3 regions of the Pseudonocardia aurantiaca genome follow, and region 2 is predicted to be linked to each of the others. Evidence: riboswitches for the same ligand, from Rfam matches in the RefSeq annotation. Region 2 holds a riboswitch; each other region holds the start of a gene.
What was found. Region 2 has a riboswitch for S-adenosylmethionine ahead of ABD143_RS22665 (ABC transporter substrate-binding protein). Riboswitches for the same ligand answer to the same signal wherever they lie in the genome.
Positions count from the first base shown of each region.

Region 1: another riboswitch for S-adenosylmethionine. It lies ahead of thrC (threonine synthase); the one in region 2 lies ahead of ABD143_RS22665 (ABC transporter substrate-binding protein).
Region 3: another riboswitch for S-adenosylmethionine. It lies ahead of ABD143_RS04170 (FAD-dependent oxidoreductase); the one in region 2 lies ahead of ABD143_RS22665 (ABC transporter substrate-binding protein).

Region 1 covers NZ_BAAAJG010000029.1:149,055-154,224, forward strand. The annotation lists gene ABD143_RS36460 (hypothetical protein) at 1-898, opposite strand, end outside; gene thrC (threonine synthase) at 995-2,266, opposite strand; SAM riboswitch class I at 2,276-2,390, opposite strand; gene holA (DNA polymerase III subunit delta) at 2,530-3,498, shown strand; gene rpsT (30S ribosomal protein S20) at 3,866-4,126, opposite strand; gene ABD143_RS36480 (MFS transporter) at 4,303-5,170, opposite strand, start outside.
Region 2 covers NZ_BAAAJG010000015.1:106,044-111,213, reverse strand. The annotation lists gene ABD143_RS22670 (ABC transporter permease) at 1-297, opposite strand, end outside; gene ABD143_RS22665 (ABC transporter substrate-binding protein) at 309-1,910, opposite strand; SAM riboswitch class I at 2,085-2,179, opposite strand; gene ABD143_RS22660 (beta-class carbonic anhydrase) at 2,639-3,127, shown strand; SAM riboswitch class IV at 3,183-3,295, shown strand; gene ABD143_RS22655 (aminotransferase class V-fold PLP-dependent enzyme) at 3,337-4,701, shown strand; gene ABD143_RS22650 (DUF397 domain-containing protein) at 4,777-4,980, opposite strand; gene ABD143_RS22645 (helix-turn-helix domain-containing protein) at 4,977-5,170, opposite strand, start outside.
Region 3 covers NZ_BAAAJG010000002.1:455,589-460,758, forward strand. The annotation lists gene ABD143_RS38105 (putative leader peptide) at 1-50, opposite strand, end outside; gene ABD143_RS04165 (ABC transporter substrate-binding protein) at 161-1,792, opposite strand; SAM riboswitch class I at 2,324-2,417, shown strand; gene ABD143_RS04170 (FAD-dependent oxidoreductase) at 2,720-3,895, shown strand; gene ABD143_RS04175 (GNAT family N-acetyltransferase) at 3,966-4,454, shown strand; gene ABD143_RS04180 (amino acid ABC transporter permease) at 4,451-5,170, shown strand, end outside.

The DNA of each region.
Region 1 (5,170 bases), on a different contig from region 2:
CGGTGTAGCTCGTATGGCTCGAGCCGTAAGTCTGACGGCTCGAACCGGTCGGGACCCTGCCGGTCTTGTAGTCCTCGGTGAACAGTTTCCACCAGAAGTCCCACAACCCGGTGTGGCGGGAGAGGCCTGGCAGGTCTGCAAAGTGGGCCCGGATGTGCTCCTGGATCGAGTCGTCGAACACCACATCCGCCCAACCGCGCTCCACCAACGACTCACGCAATGTGCGCACGTCCACGTCCTCCACCAGCGGCGCGGCGTCCTCCGGCACCGCGCGCGGCGCAACGCCCACGCACACCACGTGCAGCGTGCGACCGGGGGAATGCGAGACCTTGATGCCCCAGCGAAGCTCGTCGGCGAGTTCACCGAGCCGCTGTTCCACGACGGCCTGGATGCGCTGTTCCTCCACCTTCTCGGCCTGCCTCTGGGCGTGGAGCCGGCGCAAATCCACATCCAGCTGCCGCCTGATCGCGTCGCCGACCTCCCGGATTACGGGGGAGTAGGCGTCGGTGGCAGCCTGGAAGCGGGACCGGTAGCGACTCTGTGCATCGGCCCAGTCGCGCTGCATCTCCTCAGCAAGCGCGCGCTTTCGCGGGGGCGGCTGCGCTGCGCGCCGCCGGGCCTCGTGCAAGGCCAGCGCGGCGCGGTCGAGTTCGACGACGCACGCCACCGCCGCCTCGGTCCAGCGCTCGTTCTGCTCGGGCGTACACGGAATCACCCAGCCGAGCGGTCGCCCGGTCACCGTGTCCGGATCGACGGTCTTATAGACCGTCGACCGGGTCCGGAAGTCGAGCGCGTGGTCGACGCCGAATTGGAGGATCGCCACCCGGCCGTCGACTCGACGCCCGGGTTCGGGCTCGATCACCCGCCCCATCATCGGCTCGAGTTCGGCAGCCGGCATCCATGTGAGTTGTCCCTGCCTGCGCCTGCGCCACATCTCGGCATCACCCCCCACTCTCAAGATGAGCGTCAGTTGAGATCGGGCGGAACGACCCCGTCAGAGCCCGCGGGCCGCCAGGGCCTCGCGTACGGCCTTGCTGGTGGAGGGCACGGTGGCCGACGGGCCGACCTGGTCGGCCACGGCGTCGAGGGTCTTGAGGCCGTCGCCGGTGATGAGCAGCACGGTCTCGGCGTCCGGGTCGATCTGGCCGGCCTCGATGAGCTTCTTGGCGGTCGCGACGGTGACGCCGCCGGCGGTCTCGGCGAACACGCCCTCGGTGCGGGCGAGCAGCCGGATGCCCTCGACGACCTCGGCGTCGCTGACGTGCCCGACCGCGCCGCCGGTGCGGCGGACGGTGTCGAGCACGTAGGGCCCGTCGGCGGGGTTCCCGATCGCGAGCGAGCGGGCGATGGTGTCGGGGCGGACCGGCTGCACCACGTCGTGGCCGTCGGCGAATGCCTTCGCCACCGGCGAGCAGCCCGTGGCCTGGGCGCCGAACACCCGGTAGGGGGTGGGCTCCACCAGGCCGAGCTTGCCCAGCTCGGTGAAGCCCTTGTCCACCTTGGTGAGCTGGGAGCCCGACGCCACGGGGATCACGATCTGCTCCGGCAGCCGCCAGCCGAGTTGCTCGGCCACCTCGTAGCCGAGGGTCTTGGAGCCCTCCGCGTAGTACGGCCGCACGTTGACGTTGACGAACGCCCAGTCCTCGTGCTCGGCGGCGAGCTCGGTGGCCAGCCGGTTCACGTCGTCGTAGTTGCCGTCGACGGCCAGCAGGGTGCCGTCGTACACGGCGGTGGTGAGCACCTTGGCCTGCTCGAGCGACTTGGGGATCAGCACCACCGAGTCCCAGCCGGCCCGCGCCGCGGCGGCAGCCACGGCGTTGGCGAGGTTGCCGGTGGACGGGCAGGCGAGCACCGAGAACCCGAGCTCGCGGGCGGCGGCGAGCGCGACGGCGACCACGCGGTCCTTGAAGGAGTGGGTCGGGTTGCCGGTGTCGTCCTTGACCCACAGGTTGCGCACGCCGAGCGCGGCGGCGAGCCGGTCGGCCTTGATCAGCCGGGTGAGGCCGGGCTCGGTGTTCGGGTGGCTCTGCACGTCGGACGGCACGGGCAGCAGCTGCCGGTAGCGCCAGATCGACTTGGGGCCTGCCTCGATCGACTCGCGGGTCACCGTGCCGAAGTCGTAGGCCACCTCGAGGGGACCGAAACACTGGGGACAGGCGAACTCCGCGGCGAGCGGGATCTCGTGGCCGCACTCCCGACAGGAGAGGGCACGGGCGGGGCCGAGGTCGTAGGAGGTGGCGGCCGTGGCGGCGGCAGACAGGGTCATGACGAGATCTCCTCATCTTTCCCGCAGCATGCGGGTCGGAATTGGCACCGTGATCGAGCGCAGACGCGCATCGCCGGTTGCCGGGGCTTCGTCGGGCCGTTCCCTCTGCCCCTCTGGATGAGCCATGTGCAGTTGTGGTCCCCGGAGCACGTCGCCGTGGGATGACCTTCACGTTACGACACCAGCGGCCGCTCCCCCAAGTCCGTCCCGTGATCTGGGAGCCGGGTCACGAATCGTCGGTGCCGTGCGCGAGCATGGACGGCATGTCCGCGCCGCCCCCACCCGCGCCGCTGCACCTCGTGCTGGGAGAGGAAGAGCTGCTGGTCGAGCGGGCGGTCGAGCAGGTGATCGCGGAGGTCAAGGCCGTCGAGCCGGGGGCCGAGGTACGCAAGGTCCGCGCCGGCGACCTCACGCCAGGCGATCTCGCGGAGAGCCTCAGCCCGTCGCTCTTCGCGGAGGGCCGGGTTGTCGTCCTCATGGCCGCCCACGAGGTCGGCAAGGAGATGGCCACCGCCATCGCCAGGCAGTCCGGCGACCCCGTCGACGGCATCGTGCTGGTCGTCGCGCACGCGGGCGGGGCGCGCAACAAGGCGCTGGCCGACGAGCTGCGCAAGAAGGGCGCTGTCGTCACCACGTGCAACAAGATCACCCGGTTCGAGGAGCGCTCCGACTTCGTACGCGCCGAGGTGCGCCGCGTCGGCGGCAAGATCGCGCCGGCCGCTGTGGGTGTGCTCATCGAGGCCGTGGGCTCCGACCTGCGGGAGCTGGCCTCCGCCGCGGGCCAGTTGGTGGCCGACACCGGCGGCACCGTCGACGAGCAGGCAGTGCGGCGTTACCACCGTGGTCGCGCCGAGGCGTCCGGGTTCGCGGTGGCCGACAAGGTCGTGCTTGGCGACCGGGCGGGCGCGTTGGAGGCGCTGAGGTGGGCACAGTTGCTCGGGGTGCCCTCGGTGCTGATCGCCGACGCGCTGGCGGACGCGCTGCGCACGCTCGCGAAGGTGGGCTCGGCCGGCCGCGGCGACCCCAACCGCCTCGCAGGCACACTCGGCATGCCGCCATGGAAGATCCGCAAGGCGCAGCAGCAGGTGCGGTCGTGGGGGCCGGAGGCGATCGCCGAGGCGTTCGCGGCGGCCGCCGAGGTCAATGCCGACGTGAAGGGCGCGGCGGCCGACGCCGACTACGCGCTGGAGCGGGCGGTGCTGCGGATCTGTGCGGCCAGGGGCCGCCGCTGATGGGGTGTCGGTCGGTCAGCTGTTGCCGCTGGTGCGCAACTTCTTGATCCAGAGCCCGATCTTGTCCCCGAGGAGCGCGCCTCCGATACCGGCGAGAACGGCTGGGACCATGGCGATCAGGTTGACGAGCATCGAGAACTTCTCCTAGGGCTCGGGCGGCCGGAGAGCAGGGGTAGGCCGCCTGCGGGCGAACCTCCACTGTCGGCGAGCGTCTCGGATACTGTCTACATTCTTGTAGGAGACGTCACGTTTGCGACGGCGGCGAGCGCGCGCGCCGCCGAGCGGTTGACGTACGTGAGAGTCCCGCGCAGCGCGCACACAAACGGCGCTGCCCGCGAGGGGGCAGCGCCGTTCGTGAAGAGCCGAGTCAGAGAGCGCTGACGCGCTTCGCCATCGCCGACTTGCGGTTGGCGGCCTGGTTCTTGTGAAGGACGCCCTTGCTGGCGGCCTTGTCCAGGGCGCGGGAGGCGGCGCGCTGCAGCTGGGTGGCCTTCTCGGTGTCGCCGGCCTCCACCGCCTCGCGGAAGCGCCGTACGGCAGTGCGGACGGCAGACCGGACCGACTTGTTGCGCTGACGCCGCTTCTCGTTGGTCTTGATCCGCTTGATCTGGGACTTGATGTTGGCCACGCGAATGCCTCGAGTTTCTTCCTGCCGGTGGACTGCTCGCTTCGTTCCGCTCCGCACCGGCGGCGGGGGATCGATCATCACGCCGGGCGCTCAGCGGTCCATGCTACAGGCGGCTTGCTGAGCGGGTAAGGAGGGTACTGAAAGGCTCCGGCCGTAGCGCAGTAGGCCCGAGCTTTTCAGCGCGCTCCTAGATCGGCCCGGCCCAGCGGCCGCAGCGCGAGGTGAGCGCCGAGCGCGCAGACGCCCGCTCCGACGACGATCCCACCGTACCCGCCGGTGAGATCGACGAGCAGACCCGCGAGCGGCGCGCCGAGGAGCGCCCCGAACCCGGACGAGGTGTAGCTCAGCCCGACCACCCCGCCGAGGCCCCGGACGCCGAAGAGCTCCGCGAGCACGGCGGGCGCCAGTGCGATCCAGCCGCCGTAGCCGACGCCGAGCACCACGGCGAAGGCGACGAGCGCGGGGAAGGATCCCGCGAGCAGGTCGGCGGCGAGCCAGAGCGCGAAGCTGCCTGCGAGCACCGCGAAGCTCGCGCGGAAGGTCCGGATGTGCCCGGCCCGTTCGGCATACGCGCCGATCGCGATCCGGCCGACGACGCTGGAAACGCCGATGATCCCGACGAGCGCCGCCGCCGCGACCGGGGTCGCCCCGGCCGCCGCCGCGTAGGGCGGGAGGAAGACGAGTGTGGCGAAGAGCGCGACCGACGACAGCAGCGTCGCCACGTACAGCGATCGGAACGCCGGTGTGCGCAGCAGCGCCCGGGTGCCGAGCGCGGGGGCGTTCTGCGCGGGTTCGGGCGGGCGCCGCACCGCGACCGCGCACAGCAGCAGGAGCACCCCGCCCGCCAGGCCGAACACGACGTGCGTCTGGCGCCACCCGTGCGCGGCGATGAGCGCGGCGGCGAGCGGCGCGCCGATCAGGGTGCCGACCCCGATCCCGGCGACGGCGACGGCGAGCGCGACGGCCCGGCGCCGCGCGAACCAGCCGCCGACGGCGGCCACGAGCGGGACGTACCCGCACGCGACGGCGACGCCCACCCCGAGG
Region 2 (5,170 bases):
CGCCTCCATGATCGCGCCCCGCACGTCCTGGCCGTTCTGGATGGACGCCCCGAAGTCGCCGTGCAACGCCCCCCACAGCCGATGCCCGTACTGCACGATCAGCGGCTGGTCGAGCCCGTAGCGGGCGCGCAGCGCGTCGAGCTGTTCCGGGGTCAACGGTTCGCCGTCGAGCCCGCCGCTCGCCATCGTCGCGACGGGGTCGCCCGGCAGCAGGTAGAGCACGACGAACGAGACGGTGAACGCCGCCCACAGCACGCCGACCGCCATGCCGGCGCGCCGGAGGAGGTATCGGGCCATCGGTGACACGGCTACTCCGACTTCCAGGCGTCGTGGAGGTAGATCCGGGACGAGGCGTCGAACGCAATGTCGTGGGTGGTGGCCCCGACGCCGAGGACCGTGGTCAGCTCCACCACCGGCACCGTGTAGTGGTTCTCGGCGAGAAGCTGCTGCGCCTGCGCCACCGTCGCCGCCCGTGCCGTCTCATCCGGTTCGGCGGCCTGCTCGGCGAGCAGCGTGTCGAGCGGGCCGGGGGTGAGCCGGTAGAAGTTGTTGCCCGCCGTCGAGTACGACGAGCGGAGGATGTCCGGGTCGGCCCTGGTCGTGTTGCCCCAGCTCGCGGTGAAGTCGCCGCTCTGCTGGACCTGCGTGTTGTCGGAGATCGGGCGCTCCCGCAGCTGCAGGTCGATCCCCACCGCCCGCAGCTGCTGCTGGATCAGCTCCAGCGTCGGCCGGTTAGCGGCCGCGTTCGCGTACCACGTCAGCTCGATGGTCAGCGGCTGTCCGCCGCGCGTCCGGATGCCGTCCGGACCGGGCACCCAGCCGGCGGCGTCCAACGTGGACGCGGCGCGGGCGGCGTCGAACCCGAGCAGTGCGGACTGGTCGGCGTAGGCGGGTGTGCTCGACGCCAGCGAGCTCGTCGCGGCCACGGTCTGCGACGTGTAGACGGTGCTGACCACCTCCGGGCGGTTGATCGCGAGCGAGATCGCGTCGCGCACCGCAGGCTCCGAGACGATCGGCTTGCTGAGGTTGAAGCTGATGCTGTACGGGATGCCGGGGTTGGGCCGGGCAATCAACTGCACCCCGGCCGCGGTCAGCGGGGCCTCGTCCTGCTGCGCGAGGTTGCCGATGGCGTCGACCTCGCCCGACTGCAGGCCCCCGACCCGCACACCCGACTCCGGCACGATCCGGAACTCGACGCGGTCCAGGTACGCCTCGCCCGGGTGCGTCCAGAGCGAGGATCCCCAGTCGTAACCCGCCCGCTTGGTCAGGACGATCGACTCGTCGCGGACGTAGGAGTCGATCACGAACGGCCCCGACCCCACCGCCGACGCGCACCGGGCGTCGTCCGACTCCGCGACGGTCGCGGGCGACAGGATGCCGAGGCTGTGGGTGGAGGTGCCCTGCAGGAACTGCACGTTGGGCCGGGAGAACGACACCGTGAACCGGGTGGGGCTCTCGACCGTGGTGCCCGCGTAGCTCGCCAGGTAGCCCTTGGGCAGCGTGCCGCGGGCCCCCAGGTCCTGCACGCGGTCGAAGTTGGCCTTGACCGCCTCGGCGTCGAGCGGCGTGCCATCGCTGAACGTCACGCCCTCGCGGAGGGTGAACGTGTAGGCCGTGGCGTCGGTGTTCGACTCCCAGGCCGTGGCGAGCCACGGCCGCAGCTCGCCGGTCTTCGGGTCCTGGTCGGTGAGGGAGTCGACGATCTGGCGCAGCGAGTAGATGGTGTCGTTGCTGCTGACCTGCTGGGGGTCGACGCAGCCCTGGTCACTGCTGACGGCGAAGCGCAGGGTGCCACCGGGCTGGGGAGTGCCCGGGTCGGCGCCGGCTGCCGGCGCGGCGCCACCGCCGCATGCCGTCAGGAATACGGCGGCGGCGGCCAACAGGCCTGCTCGGACGGGGAACGCGATCATTGGGGTCCTTCTACGGGCCACCGCACCGTCGTCGACGGCGCGCGCTCTGGATTCGGGGATCGTCGGAGCGTCAGGCCGGACAGAGCGCCGCGCTGGTGCGGCAGAGGTCGATGTGGTGGCGCCAGGCGTGCCACGTCGTGTGCAGCGGGGTGCTCCCCGGACCCGGCACGGCGACCTCCATCGCTCCCGGCGGTAGCACCCGTTCCCGCTCGCGCGGGGGGTTGCTGCGGCGTCGTCGAGCCAGGTCTCTCAGCCGCTCTGGATGGTGGCGGCCGTCGCCGGCCGCGATCCGACGGTACGTATCTGAGGAGCCGATTATCAAGCGCTTCCCGGGGAACTGTGTCGTGCGCCATTCACGGACCGAAATGACCGGACAGTTCCGCTCGCAAAATGTCCGACGCCGGCATTCCTTGACAGCAGTGGCAGTCGTCGGCCGTCGCTTGCCCAGCTCAGCGGGGCCGCGGCAACCCCAACGGGCGGGGTGCTGCACCCGCTGGCCACAGGGGTTGCCGGAACGGGTCCGCCGCGATTCACTGATGGCGTGATGCGCATGGTCCTGGAGCAGTTCTGGCCGGGCCGGCGAGGCGAGCAGTTCGACCAGTTCTGTCGCCCGGCCGCGTCGCGGCCCGGGCCCCACGAGCGCGCATTTCCTGCGCACTCCCATCTGCCCTGAGGCCGTGGCGCGGCCGCCCCGCGTCCACCGTCCCTCCCCGAACGGGAGATCCGCCGTGTCCGTCACCGACGAACTGCTCGCCCACAACGCCAGGTACGCCGCGTCCTTCGAAGGTCCCCTGCCGCTTCCGCCCGCCAAGCACCTCGCAGTCATCGCGTGCATGGACGCCCGGCTCGACGTCTACAGGATCCTCGGGCTCGAGCCCGGCCAGGCGCACGTCATCCGCAACGCCGGTGGTGTGGTCACCGACGACGAGATCCGCTCGCTGGCCATCAGCCAGCGGCTGCTCGGCACCGAGGAGATCATCCTCATCCACCACACCGACTGCGGGATGCTCACCTTCACCGACGACGAGTTCAAGAAGGCCGTGCAGGACGAGACGGGCATCAAGCCCGAATGGGCGGCCGAGGCCTTCGGTGACCTGGAGGAGGACGTCCGCCAGTCGATCGCCCGGATCAAGGCCAACCCGTTCGTCCCGCGCAAGGACTCCATCCGCGGATTCGTCTTCGACGTCGCCACGGGAAAGCTGAACGAGGTCGTGTGACGGTCGGGCGGGCCGGCTTGACCGGCCCGCCCGGCCGCCCGTACCTTCGCTGTCAGGTCAAGAGCGCCAGCGCCAAGCCCCGGCTCGCTGGCCGGCAACCCTCCTCCGCGGTGGGGTGCTCCGGGTGACGACCAGGCCGCCGTGCACCCACGGCGGCAAGCGCGGACCCGTCACGACACCGGGTCCTGAAGAGGGTCCGGAGGACCGTCATGACCGCTGTGCTGCCCGCCCGTCCCGCAGCCGCCGCCTCCACGCAGCCCCTCCCCCGGCTCATTGGAGCCGAGCTGGAGGTGCCGCTCGTCACCGGCGACCGCGTGCGCTACGCCAACCTCGACCTCGCGGCGAGCGCCCCCGCTCTCGCAGGCGTGGCCGACCACGTCACCGAACTCCTGCCCTTCTACGCGAGCGTCCACCGTGGGGCGGGCTACGCCTCCCAGGTGTGCACGGCGGTGCTGGAGCAGGCCCGCGAGACCGTCGGGCGGTTCGTCGGGGCCCGCGGCGACGACGTCGTGGTGTTCACCCGCAACACCACCGACGCGCTCAACCTCCTGGCCGGCTGCGTCCCTGGGCGCGTGCTGCGCCTCGACGTCGAGCACCACGCCAACCTGATCTCGTGGCGCACGGGCCGGGTGCTCCCCGCCGCGCCGACCGTGGCCCAGACCCTCGCCGACCTGCGCGCCGCGCTCGCCGCCGAACCCACCGCGCTGCTCGCCGTGACGGGCGCGTCGAACGTGACCGGCGAGATCCTCCCGCTCGCCGAGATCACCGCGATCGCCCACGCGGCAGGCGCCCGGGTCGTCGTCGACGCCGCCCAGCTCGCCCCGCACCGGCGGATCGACATCGCCGGCGCCGGCATCGACTACCTCGCCCTTTCCGGCCACAAGCTCTACGCCCCGTACGGCGCGGGCGCGCTGGTGGGGCGCCGCGACTGGCTCGACGACGCCACCCCCTACCTCGCCGGTGGGGGCGCCGTTCGCGCGGTGGCCGTGCCGAACGCCTCTGGCGTCAGCGAGGTGACCTGGGCGGCCGCGCCGCACCGCCACGAAGCCGGCACCCCGAACGTCCTCGGCGCCGCCGCGCTCGCGCAGGCGTGCCGATGCCTCGACGCCGTGCTCGACGACGCTCTCGACCACGAACGCGCCCTGCTCGCCCGGCTGGAGACCGGCCTCGCCGCCGTCCCGGGCGTGCGAACCCTGAACGTCTGGCCGGACGCCACGGACCGGGTGGCCGTCGCCTCCTTCGTCGTGGACGGGTACCCGGCCGGCCTGGTCGCCGCGGTCCTCTCCGCGGAGCACGGCATCGGGGTGCGCGACGGGAAGTTCTGCGCGCACCCGCTACTGGCCCGCCTGGCCGGCACCGCCGACGGCTGCGCCGTGCGGGCGAGCCTCGGGCTGAGCACGAGCACGTCCGACGTGGACCGGCTGGTGGAAGGCGTCCGCGCGCTCGTGGCGGACGGACCGGGGTGGGACTACGCGGTGGTCGACGGGCGGTGGACGCCGGTGCCCGACCCGCGCCCGGCCGACCCGCTGGGCGTGGGTCTCACAGGTCTGCTCGCGCCGGGCTGCGGGGGCTGACGCGAAACAGCAGAAGCCCTCAGACGCCCGGATCACCGGGATCTGAGGGCCTCCGTGCTGTAGAGGAATGCGGCGTCAGTCGAACTCGCCGAGCTTCACACCCGCGACGAACGCCTGCCACTCCGAGGCGGTGTACCGCAGGACTGGACCTGCGCCCTCGTCCTTGGTGTCGCGGACGAGACGGCCCCCGTCCGGGAGATCAGCGACCTCGACACACCCGCCGCCGTTGCCGTTGCTGGCGCTGGACTTGCGCCAGACCACCCCGTCCAGATCGATCATCGCAGCTCACCTATGGCCTTCTCGATGGCACGCGCCGAACCCTGCTCGTCCAGCGCGGACGCGCAGAGCCGGTCGAACACCACACTATAGGCGCCTACCTGCTGTGATCGATCGACATACTCCGCGCTCCACAGCCCTTCGAGCACCACCACCGCACCGCCCGGAGGGTCGGGCAGCCGGAACACCGTGA
Region 3 (5,170 bases), on a different contig from region 2:
TGGTGCCGTCGGACGAGCGGGACGCGACGACGCTCCGGTGCTGCGTCCACGTGATCCCCCTCCTGGATGCCGGTCGTGCACCCGATCGGAATCGAGATCGACGCTATAGAGCCCGGCTCCGGCAATCAACGGGTCGCGCCTCACGCCGACGGGCGATGGGTTACGGGGTCTTCCAGGTGTCGTAGAGCTGGATGCGTGAGGAGGCGTCGAAACGGACGTCGTGGACGTTTGCGGCGATGCCCAGCACGGTGGTGAGTTCGACGACCGGCACGGTGTAGTAGTTCTGCAGGTGCGCCTGCTGGGCTTGGGCGACCAGGCCGGTGCGTTTCGCGGGGTCGGCTTCGGCGGCTTGGGCGGCGAGGAGCTGGTCGAGTGGGCCGGGTGCGAGGCGGTAGAAGTTGTTGCCGGTCGTTGCGTATTGGGAGCGCAGGATGTCGGGGTCGGCGCGGGTGAGGTTGCCCCAGGTCGCGACGAAGTTCCCGCTCTGCTGGATGGGCGTGGCGTCGGTGATCGGGCGTTCGGTGAGCTGAAGGTCGATGCCGACCGTCTTGAGCTGCTGCTGGATGAGTTCCAGCGCGGGCCGGTTGGTGCCGGCGTTGGCGAACCAGGTGAGCGGGATCGTCAGCGGTTGGCCGGCTTTGGTGCGGATGCCGTCGGGGCCGGGGGTCCAGCCGTCGGTGTCGAGGATGGTGGCGGCCTTGGCGGGGTCGAAGCCCAGCAGCGCGGATTGGTCCTGGTAGGAGGGTGTGCTGGAGGCGAGCACGCTGGTGGCCGGTTTGGTCTCGGACGTGTACACGGCGCTGACGAGCTCGGGCCGGTTGATCGCCAGCGAGATCGCCTGACGCACGGCGGGGTCGGAGACGATCGGCTTGCTCAGGTTGAAGCTGATCCCGAAGGGGATGCCGGGGTTGGCCCGGGCGGGTAGCTGGATGCCCGCGGCGGTCAGTGGGGCTTCGTCCTGTTGCCCGATGCTGCCGATGGCGTCGACCTCACCGGACTGCAGGCTTCCGGTTCGCACACCCGACTCGGGGACCACGCGGAACTCGATCCCGTCCAGGTATGCCTCGCCGGTGTGCGTCGACAGCGCCGAGCCCCAGTTGTATCCGGTGCGCTTGGTGAGGACGGTTGACTGGTTGAGGGTGTAGCTCTGGACGACGAAGGGGCCTGACCCGATCACGGCGGCGCAGCGTTCGTCGTCGGTCTTGGCCACGGTGGCGGGGGAGAGGATGCCGAGGCTGTGGGTGGAGCTGCCCTGCAGGAACTGCACGTTCGGCGCGCTGAAGGTCACCGTGAACCTGGTCGGGTTCTCGACGGTGGTGCCCTGGTAGTTCGCCAGGTAGCTCTTCGGGAGGGTGCCGCGGGCGCCGAGCTGGGGCACCTTGTCGAAGTTGGCCTTGACGGCGGTGGCGTCCAGCGGGGTGCCGTCGCTGAAGGTGACGCCGGGCCGCAGGTCGAAGGTGTAGGCGGTGGCGTCGGCGTTGGTCTGCCAGCCGGTGGCGAGCCAGGGCACGATCTCGCCGGTGTCGGGGTTCTGGTCGGTGAGCGAGTCGACGATCTGGCGCAGGGAGTAGATCGAGTCGTTGCTGCCGACCTGCTGCGGATCCAGGCACCCCTGGTCGCTGCCCACCGCGAAGGTGAGCGTGCCGCCGGCTTGCGGCGGCCCCGCATCGGCGTCCGGTGGCGCCGAGGTGCTCCCGGAGCCACAGGCGGCCACGGTCAGGGCCACGACGGTGGCGAGCACGGCGGCCGGCAGCCGCCGTGGCGGTACGGCGGGACGGGGGGTCGAACTCATCGGGATGTCCTTCATGGAGGCCAGGCGTGGTGCGCAGGGGATCACGTGCTGGGGCGAGCAGACCTCGACGGGCACGCCGGAGCGAGGATCAGGGGGAGCAGCTCGGCGCGGTGCGACGGCGCTGTACACACCGGGGGTGCCGGACGTCGGCAGGTCGTTCCGGCAGCGGGGTGGAGGCCCGCAGCGTCAGACGCGACAGCAGGCGCTGGCGATGCGCAGCAGGTCGACGTGCAGCCTGCGACAGCTGCCGGTGCTGCGGTAGAACCAGCGCACGTCAGCCTCCACCGTTCACGATGTGAGCACCGGTTCCGCGCGGGGCTCGCCGCGGCGTCGTCCGCCGCAGCGCTGACCATAGATACTCGAAACCGAACGATCAACACTCAATTGGACCGGCGAGCATGCCCTGCCGTCGCCCCACTCACCCGAGGCCCGTCGGATCCGGCCACGGGCCGCAGGTCGTGACGCGCCCGATACACCGTGTGTTCGTCACATCATTGACAGATCCATCGGGTGGTCGCCTACATTCGATGTCGTCCATCCAGAGCGGCCGAGAGATCTGGCTCGTCGAAGCCGCAGCAACCATGTGCCTCACGGCGCCGGGTGCTAACGCCAGGATCGATGGGAGACATCGTGCGTCGATCGCACGCCCGGCCGGCGGCCACGCGGTCGTCGACGTGGTTGACGTCCACCTGGTCGAAGCGTCGGCACGTCGATCTGTGCCGCACGCAGGCCGCTCTTTGTCGCTGACCCATCTCGGCCTTCTGGCCACCCCGCTTCCCGTGCGCTGACGCGTACGGGTGGGCTCTGACGCGCCTCGGTCAGGTCTCTGTAGGACGGTGATTCCGGCGGTGCCGGAGCCGTCTTTTGTCCACAGTGGATTCGCCCCGTGCCGGGGGTTCCTGCTGTCCGTGTCGTAGGAGGACAGTCATGCCAACGTTCCCGCACATCCCGGCGGCGCGCCGCCCGTCGCGGTCCGCGCGCGCCGGAGTCGTCGACGTCGTGGTCATCGGTGGCGGCGTGGTCGGTGCGGCGGCTGCATGGCAGCTCGCCGGCCGGGGCCGCGAGGTGGTACAGCTCGAGCAGTTCGAGGCCGGGCGTGCGCGCGGTTTCCCGTACGGATCGGCGGAGCTCTACCGGCCGTCCTACTCGGCGGCGCCGTACGTGCGCCTCGCCATGGAAGCTCTGCCGCTGTGGCGCGAGGTGGAGGCCCAGACGGGCGCAGCGCTGTTGCAGATCACCGGGGGCGTCGACCACGGTGATCCGCGCCGAACGAGCGCGCTCGCCGGATCCCTCGGCGAGCACGGCATCGCCCATGAGTGGCTCGATGCCGACGAGGCGTCGCACAGGTGGCCGGGGATGGTGTTCAGCGGCCCGGTGCTGCACCAGCCGGACCGGTCCGGCCGTCTTCACGCCGATCACGCCGTCGCCGCTCTGACCGCGGCCGCCGTGGCGCACGGGGCCGTGGTCCACCGTTCCACGCCGGCGACGGCGATCGCTGTGCGCGGAGACGATCTCGTCGAGGTAGAGACACCACGCGGCCCAGTCCGCGCCTGCCGGGCGGTGGTGGCGGTGGGAGCGCGCACCGCGGATCTGCTCGACGGGCTCGTCGAGCTGCCCAGGCTCCGGGTGACACAGGAGCAGCCCGCGACGTTCCCGCTGCAAGGCGGGGTCGCCCCGTTCTCCCCTCACCACGTCGCATGGCCGACGTTCGTCCACCACACCGGTCCGGAGCACGGCTGGCCCAGCAGCGTCCACGGCACGTCCACTGCGGACGGACGCGTGAAGCTCGGGTTCCACGGCGTGGGGACGCAGACCCACCCGCATCGGCACGCGTTCGCGCCGGAGCCTGTGCAGCTGCGCAGGCTGCAGGAGTACGTGACCGCCTTCCTCCCGGGGCTCGACCACAGGCTGCCCACACCGATCGGTTGTACCCGCACGTCGACCTCCGACGGGAGGTTCCTGCTGGATACGGCGGGTCCTCTGGTCGTGGGAGCGGGGTTCTCGGGTTACGGGCTCGCGTTCGCCCCAGCGCTGGGACGGGTGCTCGCGGACCTCGCGACCGGTGTGATCGACCGCGCGCCCGCGGCGGCGGCCGGGCGATGAGCGAGCTTGCGAGCGAATCAGTGTCACGGCGTCTCCGCGAAGCGCTGACCGAGCGCAGCGAGGGATTGCGATGAGTTCTCCCGCGCTCGAGGTTCGCCAGGTCGCCTACACCGACCCGCTGGTGGTGCCGATGCTCACCGAGCTGGACCACGAGTACACGACCCGCTACGGGCATTCGCTCGGCGACATCGGCGAAGAGATGCGTCGTCGACCTGAGGAGTTCGGCGCCCCGGACGGCGGGCTGATCCTCCTGCTCACCGACGGCGACCCGGTGGCAGGGGGCGCTTTTCGCCGCTTCGACGACCACACCGCAGAGCTCAAGCGCATCTGGACGCACTCCGCGCACCGCCGCCGGGGTCTGGCCCGCCGGGTGCTCACCGAGCTCGAGCGGGAGATCACCGCGCGCGGATACCGCCGGATCTACCTGACCACTGGACCGCGCCAGCCGGAGGCCAAGGGCCTCTACCTGGCCACTGGCTACACGCCGCTCTACGACCCGGAGTTGCCGGCCGAGGAGATCGGCAAGCACCCCTTCGAGAAGGAAGTGAGCTCTCGATGAGCGCAGCTCCCGATACCGCGGCAGTGACCGCGAACAGCCCACCGGCCGCCACCGAGGACGCCGGTGAACGGCTCGTCGTCGTTCCGTCCCGGCACCCGTGGCGGTGGGCGGCGACCGTGGTCGTCGCGGTGCTGCTCGCGATGGCGATCAACGCGCTCGTCACCAACCCGGCGTGGGACTGGCCCACGGTCGGGCAGTTCCTCTTCGCCCCGTCGATCCTGCGGGCGGTCGTGCTGACCCTGCAGCTGACGGTGCTCGGGATCGTCATCGGTTTCGTCCTCGGCACGGTTCTCGCGGTCATGCGGCTCTCGCCGAACCCCCTGCTGCGCTCCGTCAGCTGGACCTACATCTGGATCTTCCGGTCGGTGCCGCTGATCCTGCAGTTGCTGTTCTGGTACAACCTCGCGCTGCTCTACCGCGCGATCAGCTTCGGCATCCCGTTCGGTCCCGGCTTCTTCTCCGTGGGCACGATGGACCTCGTCAGCCCGGTGACGGCCGCGGTACTGGGACTCGCGCTGCACCAGGCCGCCTACGCCGCCGAGGTGGTGCGCTCAGGGTTTCTCTCGGTGGACCAGGGGCAGCTCGAGGCGGCCGCGGCACTGGGGATCCCGAAGCTGCGTCAGTTCCGCCGGATCCAGCTTCCGCAGGCGATGCGCACGATCCTGCCGACCGCGGGTAACGAGCTGATCGGGCTGGTCAAGGGCACGTCAGTGGTC